DNA from 2 places in the Xylophilus rhododendri genome. Region 2 is predicted to be linked to the other one. Evidence: riboswitches for the same ligand, from Rfam matches in the RefSeq annotation. Region 2 holds a riboswitch; the other holds the start of a gene.
The links. A riboswitch is a leader RNA that binds a small molecule or an ion and turns the genes downstream of it on or off. The one in region 2 is predicted to bind cobalamin.

Region 1: linked by a shared signal. The riboswitch ahead of GT347_RS26390 (hypothetical protein) and the one ahead of GT347_RS03035 (TonB-dependent receptor domain-containing protein) in region 2 are both predicted to bind cobalamin.

The regions. Positions count from the first base shown of each region.
Region 1 covers NZ_CP047650.1:5,694,939-5,703,480, forward strand. The annotation lists gene GT347_RS27320 (hypothetical protein) at 1-190, shown strand, start outside; gene GT347_RS26380 (methyl-accepting chemotaxis protein) at 211-1,797, opposite strand; gene GT347_RS26385 (NAD(P)H-quinone oxidoreductase) at 1,908-2,888, opposite strand; cobalamin riboswitch at 2,997-3,243, shown strand; gene GT347_RS26390 (hypothetical protein) at 3,413-3,889, shown strand; gene GT347_RS26395 (DUF2149 domain-containing protein) at 3,886-4,236, shown strand; gene GT347_RS27795 (hypothetical protein) at 4,233-4,820, shown strand; gene cobN (cobaltochelatase subunit CobN) at 4,748-8,299, shown strand; gene GT347_RS26405 (TonB-dependent receptor) at 8,325-8,542, shown strand, end outside.
Region 2 covers NZ_CP047650.1:645,219-653,760, forward strand. The annotation lists gene GT347_RS03030 (cobyrinate a,c-diamide synthase) at 1-399, opposite strand, end outside; gene GT347_RS03035 (TonB-dependent receptor domain-containing protein) at 384-2,210, opposite strand; cobalamin riboswitch at 2,304-2,554, opposite strand; gene GT347_RS03040 (DUF904 domain-containing protein) at 2,631-2,864, shown strand; gene GT347_RS03045 (cell division protein ZapA) at 2,861-3,169, shown strand; RNA gene ssrS (6S RNA) at 3,202-3,382, shown strand; gene GT347_RS03055 (hypothetical protein) at 3,482-3,682, opposite strand; gene GT347_RS03060 (aminoacyl-tRNA deacylase) at 3,875-4,369, shown strand; gene plsY (glycerol-3-phosphate 1-O-acyltransferase PlsY) at 4,405-5,040, shown strand; gene GT347_RS03070 (class II aldolase/adducin family protein) at 5,209-6,027, shown strand; gene GT347_RS03075 (ABC transporter substrate-binding protein) at 6,085-7,650, shown strand; gene GT347_RS03080 (ABC transporter substrate-binding protein) at 7,755-8,542, shown strand, end outside.

The DNA.
Region 1 (8,542 bases), 800 kb from region 2:
GTCCACGACCACGACCAGGAGGCCGGGAACGACCACCCGCCGCCGCCCCGGCACGCTCAGGACCACGCCCAGGACCACGCCCAGGCGGCGGGCCACCGCACGTGCCACGACGGCGAAAGCCAAGAAGGCCAAGGGCGGCTTCTTCAGCTCCTTCGAGCTGCCGCGCTTCAACATGATGCCGCCCGGCTGAGCCGGGCCGGGCCTGGCCGCTCAGCCCGCGTAGGGCAGCGCCGCGCCGTGCGAGTCCGGCAGGCGGAAGGTCCCCACCAGCGTCGAGAGCTGCTGCGCCTGGGCGCGCAGGCCTTCGGCGGCGGCGGAAGACTGCTCCACCAGCGCCGCGTTCTGCTGCGTCATCTGGTCGAGATGGGTGACGGCCTCGCTCACCTGGCCCAGGCCGGTGCTCTGCTCGCTGGTGGCCACCGAGATCTCGTTGATGATGGCCGTCACCCGCGCCACCGAGCCCACGATCTCGCCCATGGTCACGCCCGCGGCCTGCGCCAGTCCGGCGCCTTCCTGCACCTGGCGCACGCTGTCGGCGATCAGCCCGCCGATCTCCTTGGCGGCGGTGGCGCTGCGCTGCGCCAGATGGCGCACTTCCGAGGCCACGACGGCGAAGCCCCGGCCCTGTTCGCCGGCCCGCGCGGCTTCCACCGCGGCGTTGAGCGCCAGGATGTTGGTCTGGAAGGCGATGCTGTCGATCACGCCGGTGATGTCCGAGATGCGGCGCGAGGACTGGGCGATGCCCTCCATGGTGGCGACCACCTTGGCCACCGCGTCGCGGCCGCTGCCGGCGATGCCGCCGGCGGTGTCGGCCAGGCCGCTGGCCTGGCGGGCCGCGTCGGCGGTCTGGCGCACGGTGGCCAGCAGCTCTTCCATGCTGGCGGCGACTTCCTCCAGGTTGGAGGCGGTCTGCTCGGTGCGCGCGGCCAGGTCGTTGTTGCCGGCGGCGATCTCCGAGCTGGCCGAGGCCACGCTGGTGGCGGCGTTGCGCAGGTCACCCACCAGGCCGACCAGGCGCGCCTGCATGCCGCCCAGGCCGGTGAGCATGGCCTGCATCTCATCGCGGCTGTCGGCGCGCGGGGCCGGCAGGCGGGTGCTGAGGTCGCCGTCGGCGATGCTGCCGGCCACCCGCGAGGCGGAGGACAGCGGCTGCAGGATGGAGCGCGCCAGCAGCCAGGCACCGAGCACGCTGGCCAGCATGCCGAGCACCGTGCCGGCGATCAGCAAGCCGATGCCGGTGCTGGCGCTGTGTTGCGCTTCTTCGCGGGCGTCGGCCACCAGCTGGCGCTGGTGTTCGGCCAGGTCTTCCACCGATTTGGCATAGGCGTCCGCCGCGGGGCGCAGGGTGCTGCCCACGGCGTCCGGCGGCAGGGTCTCGCCGTCCTTGCGGCGCTTGACCAGGCCGTCGCGCACCTTGCGGAACTGGTTGCCGGCGGTATCGACGGCGTCGAACAGGCGTTTGGATTTCTCGTCGGTGGCCAGCTCGTCCAGGCGCTTGCGGACTTTTTCCGAGCGCGCCGAGGTGGCCTTGCGGTCGGCATCGATGCGGGCCACATAGGCCGGGCTGGCGTCGGTCTCCAGCAGGGTTTCGGCGCGGGCGGCGCTGATCACCACGATGGCCTGCAGCTCACGCGCCAGCAGGGCGCGCTCGGCCGAGGGGCCGCCCAGGTCGTCGGCCAGGCTTTCCAGCTCCGTCAGCCGCCACACGCCAATGGCCGAGGCCAGCGCCATCACCAGGCAGACCAGTCCGAATGCCACCGCCAGCCGCGGCGCGAGCCTTGCACGAGAGAGAAACATCGATCGACTTCCGTTGGATACAGGCGCGCCCGTCTGCCGGGATGCAGGTTCAGCGCTTCCTGTCAGGGTTATCGGCAGGCCGGCGCAAGAATTGAGCCGGCCGCACCGATTCAGGGCAAAAGCATGATCTTGCCCACGTTCAGGCCGGATTCCATGCGCCGGTGCGCCTCGGCGGCCTGGGCCAGCGGGTAGCGGCTGTCGATCACCGGCTTGAGCCGGCCATCGGCGAAATGGCCCAGCCAGGCCTCGGCGAAACGCCGGGTCATGGCCTGCTTGACCTCGGCGGTGCGGGATTTCATCACCGTGCCCATGATCTGCAGGTGGCGGAACAGCACCCGGTCCAGCGGCAGCGCAGCGCCCGCCGCGCCGCCCATCAGCCCCACCTGCACCAGCCGGCCGCCGGTGGCCAGCGCGCGTACGTTGCGCTCCAGGTAGGGGGCGCCGATGAAGTCGATCACCACGTCCACGCCGGCATCGCCGGTCTCGGCCTGCAGCACCTCGGCGAAATCCTGGCTGCGGTGGTCGATGAGCACGTCGGCGCCCAACTGGCGCACCTCCTCGTGCTTGGCGGCGCCGGCCGTGGCGAAGACCTTGGCGCCGACGGCGTGCGCCAGCTGCACCGCCGCCGAGCCCACGCCGCCGGCCGCGGCATGGATCAGCACCTTCTCGCCCGGCTGCAGCCGGCCCAGGTGCACCAGGGCTTCATGGGCGGTGACGAAGACTTCCGGGATGGCGCCGGCCTCGACGATGTCCATGCCCTCGGGCACCCGCATCGCCATGCGCCAGTCGAAGCGGGCCAGCTCGGCATAGGAGCCGCCGCCGACGATGCCCATCACCCGGTCGCCGATGGCGAAACCGCGCACTTCCGAGCCCATGGCGACGACCTCGCCGGCGATCTCCAGGCCCATCAGGCTGGAATCGCCGAAATCGGCGCGGCCGTAGGCGCCGCGGCGCTGGTTGAGGTCGGCGCGGTTGACGCCTGCCGCGCGGTTGCGCACCAGCAGGTCGTGGGGGCGTACTTCCGGGTCGGGCACTTGGGTGAGTTGCAGGACATCGGCTTCGCCGAAGGAGTCGAGGGTGATGGCTTTCATGGGGGCGGATCCTCGCATGGGCGGGCAGGGCGCCGCGCCGGGCACGCCGGATGCCCTGTGCTCTGAGGACGGGGCTGGCGTTTCGTCACGGGCATCTGAAGACGCGTAATAGAATGTCACGAGTTGGTGCTCGTGGTCCTGTCCTGGACCGCAGTTCAACGGGAAGCAGGAGGGCCGTCCGACACCGGAGCCCGACCTGCGCTGCCCCCGCAACGGTCGGCGGAAGAAGCCACGCGGCGCATCGCTGCCGCGGCTTCAGCATCCCTCTCACAGCCACTGGGCGCTTCGGCGCCTGGGAAGGCGGGGGATGCCGTTTCCGCCCAGCCCGGATACCGGCCAATGAAGAGGCCGCCGCTTCGACAAGAAGCGGCGGCCGTTGATGTCCAGACCCGGCGGGGATGCCGGGGCAGGGCGACCGAGAGACCTTCCTTCGCTGACCCATCCGCCCTTCAGGCCGGGTCGCGCTCGTCCGTCGCCGGTCCGCTTTGTCCCGTTTGCCAATTCCCGCCACCCAAGGAATTCGCATGCTGGAAGAAGGTTTTTCACACGTCGCCCAATCGCTGCTGACACCGGTGCTGCTGCTGGTCGGCCTGGGGTTTCTCTATGCCCTGTGGCTGGCCGGCGCGACGCTGGTCGAGGCCTTGCAGCGCTGGCGCCAGCCCGGCTACCGCGCCTTGCGCGCAGTGCCCGAAGCCTCGATGGACGAGCTGGAGATGGCCGTGCTGCGCCAGATCGAGCCGGTGCGCCTGCTGAGCCGCCTGGCGCCGATGCTGGGCCTGATCGCCACCATGGTGCCCCTGGGCCCCGCGCTGCAGAGCGTGGCGGCGGGGCAGGGGCAGCAGGCGCTGTCGGTGTTCAGCGGCGCCTTTGCCGGCGTGGTGCTGGCGCTGGCGGCGGCTTCGATCGGGCTGGTGGTGTATTCGGTGCGCCGGCGCTGGCTGCTGGCCGAGCTGTTCGCGATCCGCAAGGCGCGCGGGCTGTCCGACGGAGTCCAGGCATGAGCAAGGCCACGCTGCAGGTCCTGCACGAGGACGACGACGATCCGATGCTCTCGGCCGTCAACCTGGTCGATGTGTTCTTGGTGCTGGTGGTGGCGCTGATGACGGCTGTCGCCGCGCAGAAGCAGAGCGCCGTGCCCGAGGGCGCGACGGTGGTGCGCAATGCCGGCCAACCGGACATGGAGATCGTCGTGCGCGAGAAAGGCAAGGACGTGCGTTTCAAGGGCTCCGGCAGCGCCAGCGCGGGGCAGGGCGTGCGGGCCGGCGTGGCCTACACGCTGGAGGACGGGACCATGGTCTACATCCCCGAGGACAAGGCAGCGCCCGCCGCGGCCGCGCCGGCCAAATGAGGATCGCCGCCTGGTGCCGGCGCCTGATGCTGTCGGCGGCCTTGCTGGCCGCGCCCGCCTGGGCGGCCGACAGCCTGTTGTGGATCACCGCCGATGTGACGACCGCCGCGCGCACCGCCATGGTCGAGCGCCTGGGCGCGCGCAGCGGCTTCGCGGTGCGCCATCTCGAATACCCCATCGCCGGCAGCGCGAGACTGAGCGATGCGGAATCCGCCACCCTGCGCGGCGCCTGCGAGGGTGCGGCCCTGGTCTGGATCGATGCCCGCCATCCCTCCATCGAGGCCCGGCTGCGCGGCCTGCTGCAGCAGGTGCCCGGCTGCGAGCGGCCGGCGCCGCGCACCGTCTGGGTCACGGCCACCGGCCCGGCCGAGGCCATGGACATGGCCGCCTACCTGCGTGCCGGCGGCGAACGCAACCTCGGCCCCGCGCTGGCCCTGGCCCGTGCTGCCGTCGATGGCAGCGGGCCCCCAAGCTGCCGCCGCCCGCGCCTTGGCCCACGCAGGGCCTGTACCTGCCGGATGCGCCGGGCACTTTCGCCGATGCCGCCGCGCTGGCGCGCTGGCAACAGGCCCAGGCCGAACTGAAGGATCTGCCCGCGGTCGCGGTGCTGGTGCACCGTTATCACTTCATCGACGGCAGCACCGACTGGCTCGACAGCTGGCTGCGCGGCTTCCGCCGCCAGGGCCTGCTGGCCTATGCGGTGTTCTCGCCGGCCACCAGCGCGGCCGAGCTGCAGTCGCTGCTGGAACTGCCCGCCACCCACCGGCCGCATCCGCGTGCGCTGGTGCTGCACCAGCTGCTGCCGCGCGGCGCGGAGCTGCAGCCGCTGCTGGAGCGCTGGGGCACACCGCTGCTGGCCACCCAGCCCTATCGCAACGGCGATGTGGCCGCCTGGCAGGCCGATGCGGTGGGACTGGGCAGCAGCGACGTGCCTTTCTACCTGGCGCAGCCGGAGGGCGCGGGTGCCATCGACCCGGTGCTGGTCACGGCCCAGGCCGCGGGCGGTGCAGGTACGGCGCTGATCGACGTTCAGGCCGATGCGGTGGTTGCCAAGGCCCGCCGGCTGATCGCGCTGCAGACCCGGCCGGAGCATGACAAGCGGCTGGTCGCCATGGTCTACAACTACCCGGCGGGCGGCACCAATTTCGGCGCCTCCTTCCTCAATGTGCCGCGCAGCCTGGAGCGGGTCTCCGGTGGCTTGGCCGAAGCCGGTTACGACACCCATGCGGTTTCCGAAGCCGACTGGATCGCCGGCCTGCAGCCCCTGCTGCGCGCCTACTACCCCGGCGCCGACCTGCGTGCGCTGCTGGAGGCCGACCGCGCCGCCGCCGTCCCCCTGGTCGACTACGAACGATGGTTCGCCACCCTGCCGCAGGCCGTGCGCGAGCGGGTCACCGGCCAATGGGGCCCGCCCGGCCGCAGCCCCTATGTGCTTCAGTGGAAGGGCGCGCCGGTCTTCGTGATCCCGCGCCTGCAGGTCGGCAAGCTCTCGGTGCTGCCGCAGCCGCCGCGCGAGGAAACCCTGCGATCGGGCCAGAGCCCCTTCATGCACCGCAGCAAGACCCCGCTGTCGCACCACTACCTCGCCACCTATTTCTGGGCCGGTCAGGCCGATGCGCTGATCCACTTCGGCACCCACGGCACGCAGGAATGGGCGCCGGGCAAGTCGCGCGGCCTGTCCATGGACGACGACGCCATGCTGCCCCTGGCCGCGGCATCGGACCATGTGCCGGTCGTCTACCCCTACATCGTCGACAACCTCGGCGAGGCGCTTACCGCCAAGCGCCGCGGCCGGGCGCTGCTGGTGAGCCACAAGACGCCGGTGTTCTCCCCGGCCGGCTTCAACGCCCGCATGGCGCGCATGCACGAGCTGATGCACGAATGGGAAACCGTGGACGCCGGCCCCACCCGCGCGGCGCTGGAACGTGAACTCACCAAGCAGTTCACCGAACACCAGCTGCACCGCGACCTGGGCTGGACACCCGAGCGCATCGCCGAGCACTTCGAGGGCTTCCTGGAGATCCTGCATCCCTACCTCGACTCGCTGGCGCAAAGCTCCCAGCCCAAGGGCCTGGCCACCTTCGGCGTGGCGCCGGACACCACGCTGCGGCGCCAGACCATCATGCAGTCGCTGAGGAAACCGCTGATCGAGGCGCTGGGCGAAGACATCGACGAAGCCTTCCTGATCGACTACGCCAGCATGCCCACCGCCCGGCCGGCGCGCTGGCTGGACCTGGCGCTGCGCGATGCCGAGGCAGCCAGCGTGCTCGACCTGCGCAAGGAGCCCAGGGTGGCGGGTGTGATCCCCAACCATGCCGCCCTGAAGCCCATCGACACAACAGCCCTGCTGGCCCTGGCCAAACGCGCGCAGGAGCTGGACAAGCTGCTGGCCACCGAAGGCGAGATGCCCGGCTTGCTGGCCGCCCTGGACGGCCGTTTCCTCACCGCGGCCTACGGCGGCGACCCGATCCGCAACCCCGACAGCCTGCCCACCGGCCGCAATCTCACCGGCCTGGACCCCGCTCGCCTGCCCACTCAGCAGGCCTATGCCGTCGCGCAAAGCGTGTTCGACGACTGGCTGAAGGCCTGGCGCCATGAGCACGACAAGCGCATGCCCGAACGACTGGCCCTGTCCCTCTGGGCCGGCGAAACCCTGCGCCAGCAGGGCGTGCTGGAGGCCGAAGCCCTCATCGCCCTGGGTGTGCGCCCGGTGTGGGATGCCTCCGGCCGTCCGCAGCAGGTGCAGCTGATCCCCTCGGCTGAACTCAAGCGCCCGCGGGTGGACGTGCTGCTCAGCGTCACCGGCTCCTACCGCGACCAGTTCCCGGTACTGATGGCGCTGCTCGACCAGGCCGTCGCGCTGGCCGCTGCGGCCACGGAGGAGGGCGGTCAACCCACCGCCATCGCCCGCAATACCCGCCAGGTCGAGGCCGAGCTGCTGCAGCGCGGCGTGCCGCGCGAGCAGGCCGCGCTGCTGGCCCGCGCCCGCAGCTTCGGCAACAGCGCGGGCGACTACGGCACCGGCATCGCCGAAGCCGTGCAGGACGACGGCCTGCAGCGCGAGGACAGCCGTCTGGGCGACATGTTCCTGCAGCGCATGAGCCAACCCTATGTGGACGGCCGCCCGGTCGAGGGTCTGGCCCAGGGCGCCGCCGCCGAGGCGCTGGGCGCCCACCTGCGCCATACCGATGCGGCGGTGATGTCGCGCAGCTCCAACCTCTACGGCATGGTGAGTTCGGACGATCCCTTCCAGTACCTGGGCGGCCTCTCCGCCGCCGCCCGCAGCGCCGGCCGGAAGGAAGGGCTGGACCTGTACGTGAGCCAGGTGCAGGACAGCGGCGAAGTCCACAGCGAGGCCGCCAGCCGCAGCATCGCCCTGGAAATGCAGAGCCGCTACCTGCACCCCGGCTGGATAGAGGCGCAGAAGCAGGAGGGCTATGCCGGCACGCTGCAGGTGCTCAAGGCCGTGCAGTTCGCCTGGGGCTGGCAGGCGGTGGCGCGCGACACCATCCGCTCCGACCACTGGCAGAGCTTCTACGAGGTGCTGGTGAAGGACAAGCACCACATGGGCATCCCCGAGTGGATGCGCAGCCATCCCCAGGCTTTCGCCCAGACCCTGGAGCGCCTGGTGCAGGCCCAGCGCCAGGGCTACTGGGCGGCCGACGAGGACGCGCAGAAGCAGCTCGCCCAGCTCTACCGCGAACTCACCCGCGACGCGCCGCTGGCCAACGAACTGGCCTCGGTGCGGCAATGGGCCGAATCGCCCGAGCGCCGCGAGGCCACATCCGCCGACCAGGGCACGGCCGCGCTCGGCATGGCGGCCGTAGCGCCGACCGCACCCAGCCTGCCGGTGCCGCCGGCCGCACCGCCCGCAGCCGAGCCGGCCGCCGCCGCCGCGCCGCCGGTGACCGGCATGCGCCTGGTGCGCCAGCCCGATCCGGCCCCGGCCAGCAACACGGCCGTCCAGCGCCTGCTGCAGCTCTTCGCCTGGGGCGTGATGGCCCTGGCGGCCCTGGCCGGCGCCGTCCGCCAATGGCACTCGGGCCGCCCGCAACCGACCTGACCGAATGAAAACGAGGAGAGACCCGATGAAGACCGCCCAATCCCTGCACCGCCTGGCCCTGGCCGGCGCCGCCCTGGCCCTGCCGCCGGCGGCGGCCATGGCCCAGGCCACGCTGCCCACGGTGGAGATATCCGACATCCAGGGCAAGCCCGGCGCCACGCTGGACCTGGACCTGCCCAACAGCACCGCCTCGCGCCTGGGCCTGTCCGCCCGCGAGACGCCGGCCAGCGTCAGCACGCTCAG
Region 2 (8,542 bases):
GAAGGTGCCGGCCATCTTGCCGGCATCGACCACCGCCACCACCGGCACGCCGAAGCGTTCGGCCAGGTCGGCGGCGCTGGGCTGGCCGTCGAAGAGGCCCATGGCGCCTTCGATGACGATCAGGTCGTTTTCCTGCGCGGCCGCATGCAGCATGGCGGCGCAGCCCTGCTCGCCGACCATCCACAGGTCGAGCGCATGAACCGGTGCGCCGGTGGCGGCTTCGAGCCAGTAGGGATCGAGGAAGTCCGGCCCCACCTTGAAGGCGCGCACGCGGCGCCCGGCGCGGGTGTGCAGGCGCGCCAGGGCCGCGGCCACGGTGGTCTTGCCCTGGCCGGAAGCCGGGGCCGCCACCAGGAGCGCGGGGCAGCGGGCAGAGAGCTCGTTTATTGCGGCGCCCATTTCACGCCCACGTACAGCACACGACCGGGCGTGGCGTAGGTATTGGCCAGCTGGTAGGACTTGTCGGCGAGGTTGTCGATGCGTGCGACCAGGCTGTAGTCGCGGGCGATGCGGGTGCTGGCATAGAGGTTGAACAGCGTGTAGCCGCCCAGGCGCGTGGTGTTGGCCGCATTGTCCCAGCGATGGGCGGATGTCTGCATTTCCGCGCCGGCGTCGATGTCGCCGAAGCGGGTATCTGCGCCCAGCACCGCATGCTGCTTCGCTCGGCGCGCCAGTTGCTTGCCGGTGTCCTCGTCCTTGGGGTCCTGCAGGTCCAGCGAGCCGCGCAGCGAGAAACCGGCGATCTTCTGGCTGCCGGCGAAGGTCACACCCGAGTACTCGGCATGCGCGGTGTTGCGGTAGCAGCCCAGGGTGGAGCCGCAGCCGCCGGCGGCGCCGAAGGTGATCAGGTTCTCGACCTTGTTGCGGTAGACGGTGACGCTGGCCTCGCTCGCACCCTGCGACCAGCGCAGCGCGGCCTCGGCATTGCGCGAGGTCTCGGGCTGCAGCGTGCCCAGGCCGTAGATCGAGAAGCGCTGGTAGAGCGTGGGCGCGCGGAAGGCGGTGCCGATGGACGCGGTGGCGCGCCAGTTGGCGTTGAAGGCGTAGCCGTAGGCGGCGCTGCCGGTGTCCTTGCCGCCGAACTCGCTGTCCTGGTCATGGCGGGCATGCAGCTGCAGGGTGTGCGGGCCCTGCTTGAAGGCATAGCCCAGGGCCAGGCCGTTCTGCGAGCGGTCGCGGTCGATCGGGGCGTTCTGCAGGTTGTCTTCCCGGCGTTCCAGCGCGGCGGTGAAGCGATGCGGGCCGAAGGTGAACTCGTTCTGGAACAGGTAGTTGTGCAGCTCGGTCTTGGTCAGGTAGTAGCTGGGCTGCGTCTCGTAGCGGCTGCGCGAGGCGGTGGCCTGCAGCGTGGCCTTCCAGAAGTCGGTCCACTGGCCGGTGTAGGTGAGGCCTGCGGTGCGCAGCTGGTGGAAGTTGGTGTCGTTGCTGCGCAGCGTGCTGTCGTACTGCGAGTCCATGTCGTTGGCCAGGAAACTCGCGTCGAGGCGGTTGCGGGCGTCGATCTTGAAGCCCAGGCGCGCGTTGGCGGAGCTGCTGCGGTAGCCGTCCTTGTCCGGGTTCTGCGTGGGCAGCGGGCGGGCGTTGAAGCCGGTGCTGATCTCGCGGGCCGCGCCGATGGAGTAGTCGAAGGCGTTGTCGGTGCCGAAAGCGCCGCTGGCGCCGGCCTCGATCTTCTTGGTGCCATGGGTGCCCGCGCCCACGCCCACATAGGGGTGGAAGCCGGCCTCGCCCTTCTTCGTGAACAGCTGGATCACGCCGCCGATGGCGTCGGAGCCATACACGGCGGCCGCCGGGCCGCGCAGCACTTCGATGCGCTCGATCTGGGACAGGGGGATCTGCTCCCAGATCACGCCGCCGGTCGATTGCGAATCGATGCGCACGCCGTCGAGGTAGACCGCGGTGAAGCGCGACTCGGCGCCGCGCAGGTACACGCTGGTGTTGTTGCCGGGGCCGCCGTTGCGGCTGATCTCGATGCCGGGCAGGCGCGCGAGAACGTCGGCCACGCCGACCGCGCCGCTGCGTTCGATGGTTTCGCGGTCGACCACCGAGACGTCGGACAACACGTCCGAGATCGGCTGCTCGGTGCGGTCGGCGGTGACCACGGTTTCCTTCAGCGATGCGGCCGAGGACTGGGCCAGCGCGGCGGACGCCAGGGCGAGTGTGGACAGGCAGGCAACGGCCTGCGCCACCAGGGAGAGACGGATTTTCATGAGAGACGACGGACAGTGAGGGCGGCCCTGGCCGGCTTCCCCGCCGGCTCTGGGCTCGATCGGCCCTTGCGGACGCGCCACTCGGGCAACGTCTGCAGGACCACGTCGTTGGCCGGTATCCGGGCTGGGTGGAACCCGTGTGTCTCGCCTTCCCAGATGCCTTGCTTGCATCCAGTGGCCATGAGGGCACACGCGAGTCCGCGATAACGCTGCGGACTCTTTCCACCGACCGTTGCGGGGGCAGCGCAGGTCGGGCATGTCCGTCGGCGGACAGCCCTCCTGCTTCCCGTTGAACTGCGCTGCCGAGAACCGGCGGCGCGAGCACCAACGGCGGCGATTCTATGCGACCCCGCCACAGGGACTAAGCGCCCACCCGGCGATCTTTCGGACGCATGTTTCAAAACCCTACAATCATGGGCCATGGCCCAATCCTCCGTCCCCCTTGAGCAAGTCGCCGAGCGCGTAGAACGATTGCTGTTGCGCCATGCCGAGCTGCGCCGCACCAATGCCCTGCTGGCCGAGCAGGTCGCCAGCCTCACCCGCGAGCGCGACGCCCTGCAGGTGCGCCTGCATGCCGCGCGGGTGCGGGTGGATGCGGTGCTGGAGCGCCTGCCGCTGGCGCTCGACAGCGAAACCGATGGAGGCCGCGCATGAAACAGATCGAAGTGCAGATCCTCGGCCAGGGCTACCTGCTGGGCTGCCCCGACGGCGGCGAGACCCGCCTGCGCGAGGCCGCCGAGAAGGTCAACCTGGCCATGACGCGTATCCGCGACGCCGGCAAGATCCGCGCGCGCGACCGCATCGCCGTGCTGGCCGCGCTGAACCTGGCCTTCGACGCGGCCGAGCGCCCTGCCCCCGCGCCCGCCACGCCCGGCGACCCGGAATCCGACGCCGCGCTCTGGACCAGCCTGCTGCGCCGCCTCGACGATGCCCTGGCCGAAGACGGACGGCTTCTGTAACGCCGCTGCCTTCGTGTGGCCGTACAATACAAACGTGTCTGCGGCGCACGCCGGGTCTTATATTTCCTTGAACCAATGCTCCCTGAGCAAGGGCTAGGTACATTGCCAGGCAAGCGTGATCGTCTCGCGTCAGACGAACCCAATGCCTGGCTGCCCTGGCCCACCTGAACCCCCGGTTCAGGATGAGGGCTCGGTGGCGACTGCAGACACCTCGTACATCCGGCCAAATGGCTGCCCCCGCGGCAGCCATTTTGCTTTGGGCATGAAAAAGCCCGCGGCTCGGCGGGCTCATGGCGGTGCAGCTCAGGCGTTTCAGCTGCTCAAGGAGCCCAGGCCATAGTTCATCGCAGCGGTGGCCACCACCAGGCAGGCCATCGCCAGCCATGCACCGGAACAGGCGAGCAGCAGGCCGGACCGAGCCTGGGAAGGCAGGCGGTCCGCCATCAACAGTCCCAGGCCGGGCAGCAGCGTGACGAGGACGAAGATCCAGACAAGGGTGGAGGAATCGGGCATGTCGCGCTCGGTTGGAGAATGGAAGCCCAAGTGAGCAGGCCTATCTGCCTGAAACTCTATGTGTCAGCCTGGGGTTTACGTGTAGGACGCAATCCCCTAATTCCGTCATGGACTCGTGCCCATGCGGGCATTTTTGGCGCTTCGTCCATTTCCCGCGCAGTAGCATCGCGTCCGCCCCAGAAGCAACGAGCCATGGCCAAGAAGCAGCCGCATATCAGCGAAACCCCCGCCACCCAGGTCCTCCGGCAGGAACGGGTCGAGTTCACCGAACACCCCTACGAATACCTGGAACACGGCGGCGCCCAGCACAGCGCGGCGGTGCTGGGCATGGACCCGTTCACTGTCGTCAAGACCCTGGTCATGCAGGACCAGGATGCCAAACCCCTGCTGGTGCTGATGCACGGCAACCGCACCGTCTCCACCAAGAACCTGGCGCGCCAGATCGGCGCCAAGTCGGTCGAGCCCTGCAAGCCCGAGGTGGCCCACCGGCACAGCGGCTACCTGGTCGGCGGCACCTCGCCCTTCGGCACCAGACGCGAGATGCGGGTGTTCATCGAATCGAGCATCCTGGAGCTGCCGCGCATCTGCATCAACGGCGGCCGGCGCGGCTATCTGGTGGGGCTGGATCCGCAGGTCTGCGTGCGCCTGCTGGGGGCGAAACCGGTGCAATGCGCGCTGGCAGAATAGCCGCGCCCCTCGGCCTTCACCAGAACAACGATCCCATGTCCCCCACCTTGCTCACCGTGCTCTGCACCCTCGCGGCCTACCTGATCGGCTCCCTGTCCTTCGCGGTGCTGGTCAGCCGCTCCATGGGCCTGGCCGATCCGCGCAGCTACGGCAGCGGCAATCCGGGTGCGACCAATGTGCTGCGCTCGGGCAGCAAGAAGGCCGCCATCGCCACGCTGCTGCTGGATGCGGCCAAGGGCTGGCTGCCGGTCTTCCTGGTGCGGGTGTTCGGCCCGGCCCATGGGCTGGACGACACCGCGGTCGCGCTCGCAGGGCTGGCCGCCTTTCTCGGCCACCTCTATCCGGTGTTCTTCCGCTTCCAGGGCGGCAAGGGCGTGGCCACCGCTGCCGGCGTGCTGCTGGGCATCGCACCGCTGCTGGGGCTGGCCACGCTGCTGACCTGGATCATCGTGGCTGGGTTCTTCCGCTACTCCTCGCTGGCGGCGCTGGTGGCCGCCGTGTTCGCGCCCTTCTATCTGGTGCTGGGCGGCGGCATCGCCTGGCCGCGCTCGACGGCGCTGGTGGCGGCGACGGTGGTGATGGCGGCCCTGCTGGTCTGGCGCCACCGCCTCAACATCCAGCGCCTGCTGGCCGGCCAGGAGTCGCGCCTGGGCAGCAAGAAGAAGCGCTGAGCCCGTCGCCTTTTTGGTGCGCCTGGCGCCCCAAGATCAGGCGATTTCTCCGACAAAGCCGGGTTTTTCCTCAACAGGAACCGGGCACGTTCCATGCGTAATGTCATCTGTCGACAGCTGACAGAACCCTGCCGCAGTAGAAAAAGCCTGCCGCAAACGGAGAAACGCATGGAACGCACAGCCATCTCGGGCGCAGTCCCGATCCGCCGCACCACCGGCTTCCTGCCCGGCATCTCCGAAGCCGAGCGCCGGGTGCGCGAGGAACTCGCCGCCTGCTACCGCCTGGTCGCCCACTTCGGCATGGACGACGGCATCTACACCCACATCTCGGCGCGTGTTCCCGGCCGGCACGACCAGTTCCTGATCAACCCCTTCGGCGTGCTGTTCCGCGACATCACCGCCTCCTCGCTGGTGAAGATCGACCTCGACGGCAACATCGTCGAGCCCAGCGACTACGACGTGAACCCCGCCGGCTTCACCATCCACAGCGCCGTGCACGCCGCCCGCCACGACGCGGCCTGCGTGCTGCACACCCACACCGTGGCCGGCGTGGCGGTGGCCTCGATGACCGGCGGGCTGCAGCCCTGCAACCAGTGGGCGCTGCAGTTCTACAACCGCGTCGTCTATCACAGCTACGAGGGCATCGCCCTCAACCACGAGGAGCGCGAGCGCCTGGTGGCCGATCTGGGCCCCACCGCCCGCACCATGATCCTGCGCAACCACGGCCTGCTGACGGCCGGCCGCAGCGTCGCCGAGGCCTTCATCCTCATGCACAACCTGGAGCGCGCCTGCAAGGTGCAGGTGGCCCTGCAGAGCACCGGCCAGGCGATCCACCCGGTGCCGCACGAGGTCTGCGAACTCACCGCCCGCCAGTACGAGAGCGGCGACACCAACCGCCTGCCCGACGCACCCGATCCCTACACCCGCGAGTGGCGCGCCCTGCTGCAGCGGCTCGAACCCGCCTCCACCGCCTCCTACCGTTCCTGAGATTTCCCCCTCCGTCGCATCGCCAGTCCATCCCACAGAAAAGGATCGTTCTTCATCATGAAACGTCGCCACCTGCTCCAAGCTGCTCCCGCCGCCGCCTTCGGCCTGTCGATCGCCGGCGTGCCGCTGCACTCCCTGGCGCAAACCAGGAAGGGCACGATCAACGTGCTGGTGCAGCCCGAGCCGCCCGGACTGATGATGGGCATCGTGCAGAACGGCCCCACGCAGCTGATCGCCGGCAACATCTACGAAGGCCTGCTGCGCTACGACGAGAACCTCAAGCCCATGCCCCAGCTGGCCACGTCCTGGACGGTCAGCCCCGACGCCAAGGTCTACACCTTCAAGCTGAAGCCCGGCGTGAAGTGGCATGACGGCAAGCCCTTCACCTCGGCCGACGTGGTCTTCTCCTGCGACGTCTTCCTGCGCAAGATGCACGCACGTTTCCGCGCCAGCCTGGCCCAGGTGGAATCGATCAAGGCGCTGGATCCGCTGACGGTGCAGTTCACCCTCAAGCAGCCCTTCGGCCCCTTCCTCGGCATCTTCGAGAACGGCACCATGCCCATGGTCCCGCAGCACATCTACGAAGGCACCGACTTCGCCACCAACCCGGCCAACAACACGCCCATCGGCACCGGCCCGCTCAAGTTCAAGGAATGGAACAAGGGCAGCTACATCCAGCTGGTCGCCAACGAGCAATACCACCAGCCCGGCGTGCCGGGCGTGGAGAACGTGTACTTCCACGTGATCCCCGACGGCGCTGCGCGTGCCGCCGCCTTCGAGTCCGGCAAGATCGACATCGCACCCGGCGGCACCGTCGAATACTTCGACGTGGATCGCCTGTCGAAACTGCCCGGCACCGCCGTCACCACCAAGGGCTGGGAGTTCTTCTCGCCGCAGTCGTGGCTGTGGATCAACAACCGCAAGGCACCGATGGACACGGTCAAGTTCCGCCAGGCCATCTGGACCGCCATCGACCGCGAGGCCATGGCCAAGATCGCCTGGTACGGCTTCGCCAAGCCCGCCACCGGCCCGTTCAACAGCCACATCGCCTTCGCCAGCACCGATGTGCCGAAGTATCCGAAGGACACCGCCAAGGCCAAGGCCCTGTTCGCAGAAGCTGGCTACAAGGGCGAGACCATCCGCCTGCTGCCCCTGCCCTACGGCGAATCCTGGCAGCGCCAGGCCGAGATCGTGCGCCAGAACCTGACCCAGGCCGGCGTGAAGGTCGAGATGGTCGCCACCGACGTCGCCGGCTGGAACCAGCGCTGCAACGAATGGGACTTCGACCTGGCCTTCACCTACGTCTACCAGTACGGTGAGCCGGCACTCGGGGTGTCGCGCAACTACACCAGCGACAGCATCGCCAAGGGCTCGCCCTTCAACAACGTCTCGGGCTACAGCAACCCCAAGGTCGACGAGCTCTTCGCCGCCGGCGCCAAGGAAGCCGATCCCGAGAAGCGCAAGGCGATCTACCTGGAAGTGCAGAAGATCTTGGTCACCGACGTGCCGGTCGCCTGGCTGCACGAGATCAACTTCCCCACGCTCTACCGCACCAAGGTGAAGAACCCGGTCAGCTCCGGCATCGGCCTGAACGACAGCCTGGGCCGCGCGACCCTGGCCTGATCCCGCCCCACAGCCGACGCCCGCGTCGGCCGGCCACGGCCCCTGTTCCGGCAGGGGTCGCGGCCGCCGCATTGCCCCATGACCTCCCAGGATCCGCCCTCCGCATGAAACGTCGCAAGCTCCTCCAGACGGCCGCCGCCTCCGCCACCGGCCTGACCCTGGCCGGCATTCCCCTGCACCTGCTGGCCGCCGGCACCCGGGGCGGCACGATCAACGTCGCGCTGCAGCCCGAGCCGCCGAGCATCATGATCGGCACCATCTCCAACGGCCCGGCCCTGCTGGTGGGCGGCAACATCTACGAAGGCCTGCTGAGCTACGACGAGAAGCTGGTGCCCCAGCCCTCGCTGGCCACCTCCTGGACGGTCAGCCCCGACGGCCTGACCTACGTCTTCAAGCTCAAGCCCGGCGTGAAATGGCACGACGGCCAGCCCTTCACCTCGGCCGACGTGGTCTTCTCCATCGACGTGTTCCTGCGCAAGGTGCATGCACGGGCGCGCAGCAACATCGTGGCGGTGGAGAGCATCAAGGCGCTCGATCCGCTGACCGTCGAGTTCAGGCTCAAATACCCCTTCGGCCCCTTCCTCGGCATCTTCCCGGCCAACGGCATGCCGATGGTGCCCAGACACATCTACGAAGGCGCGGCCGATTTCCTCAAGCACCCGGCCAATGCCACGCCCATCGGCACCGGCCCCTTCAGGTTCAAGGAATGGTCGCGCGGCAGCTTCATCCAGCTGGTGCGCAACGAGCAGTACCACGTGCCGCAGGTGCCGCTGGTCGACAGCCTGTACTTCCACGTGATCCCCGACGCCGCCGCCCGCGCCGCGGCCTTCGAGTCCGGCAAGATCGACATCCTGCCCGGCGGCTCGGCCGAATACTTCGACGTGGCCCGCAT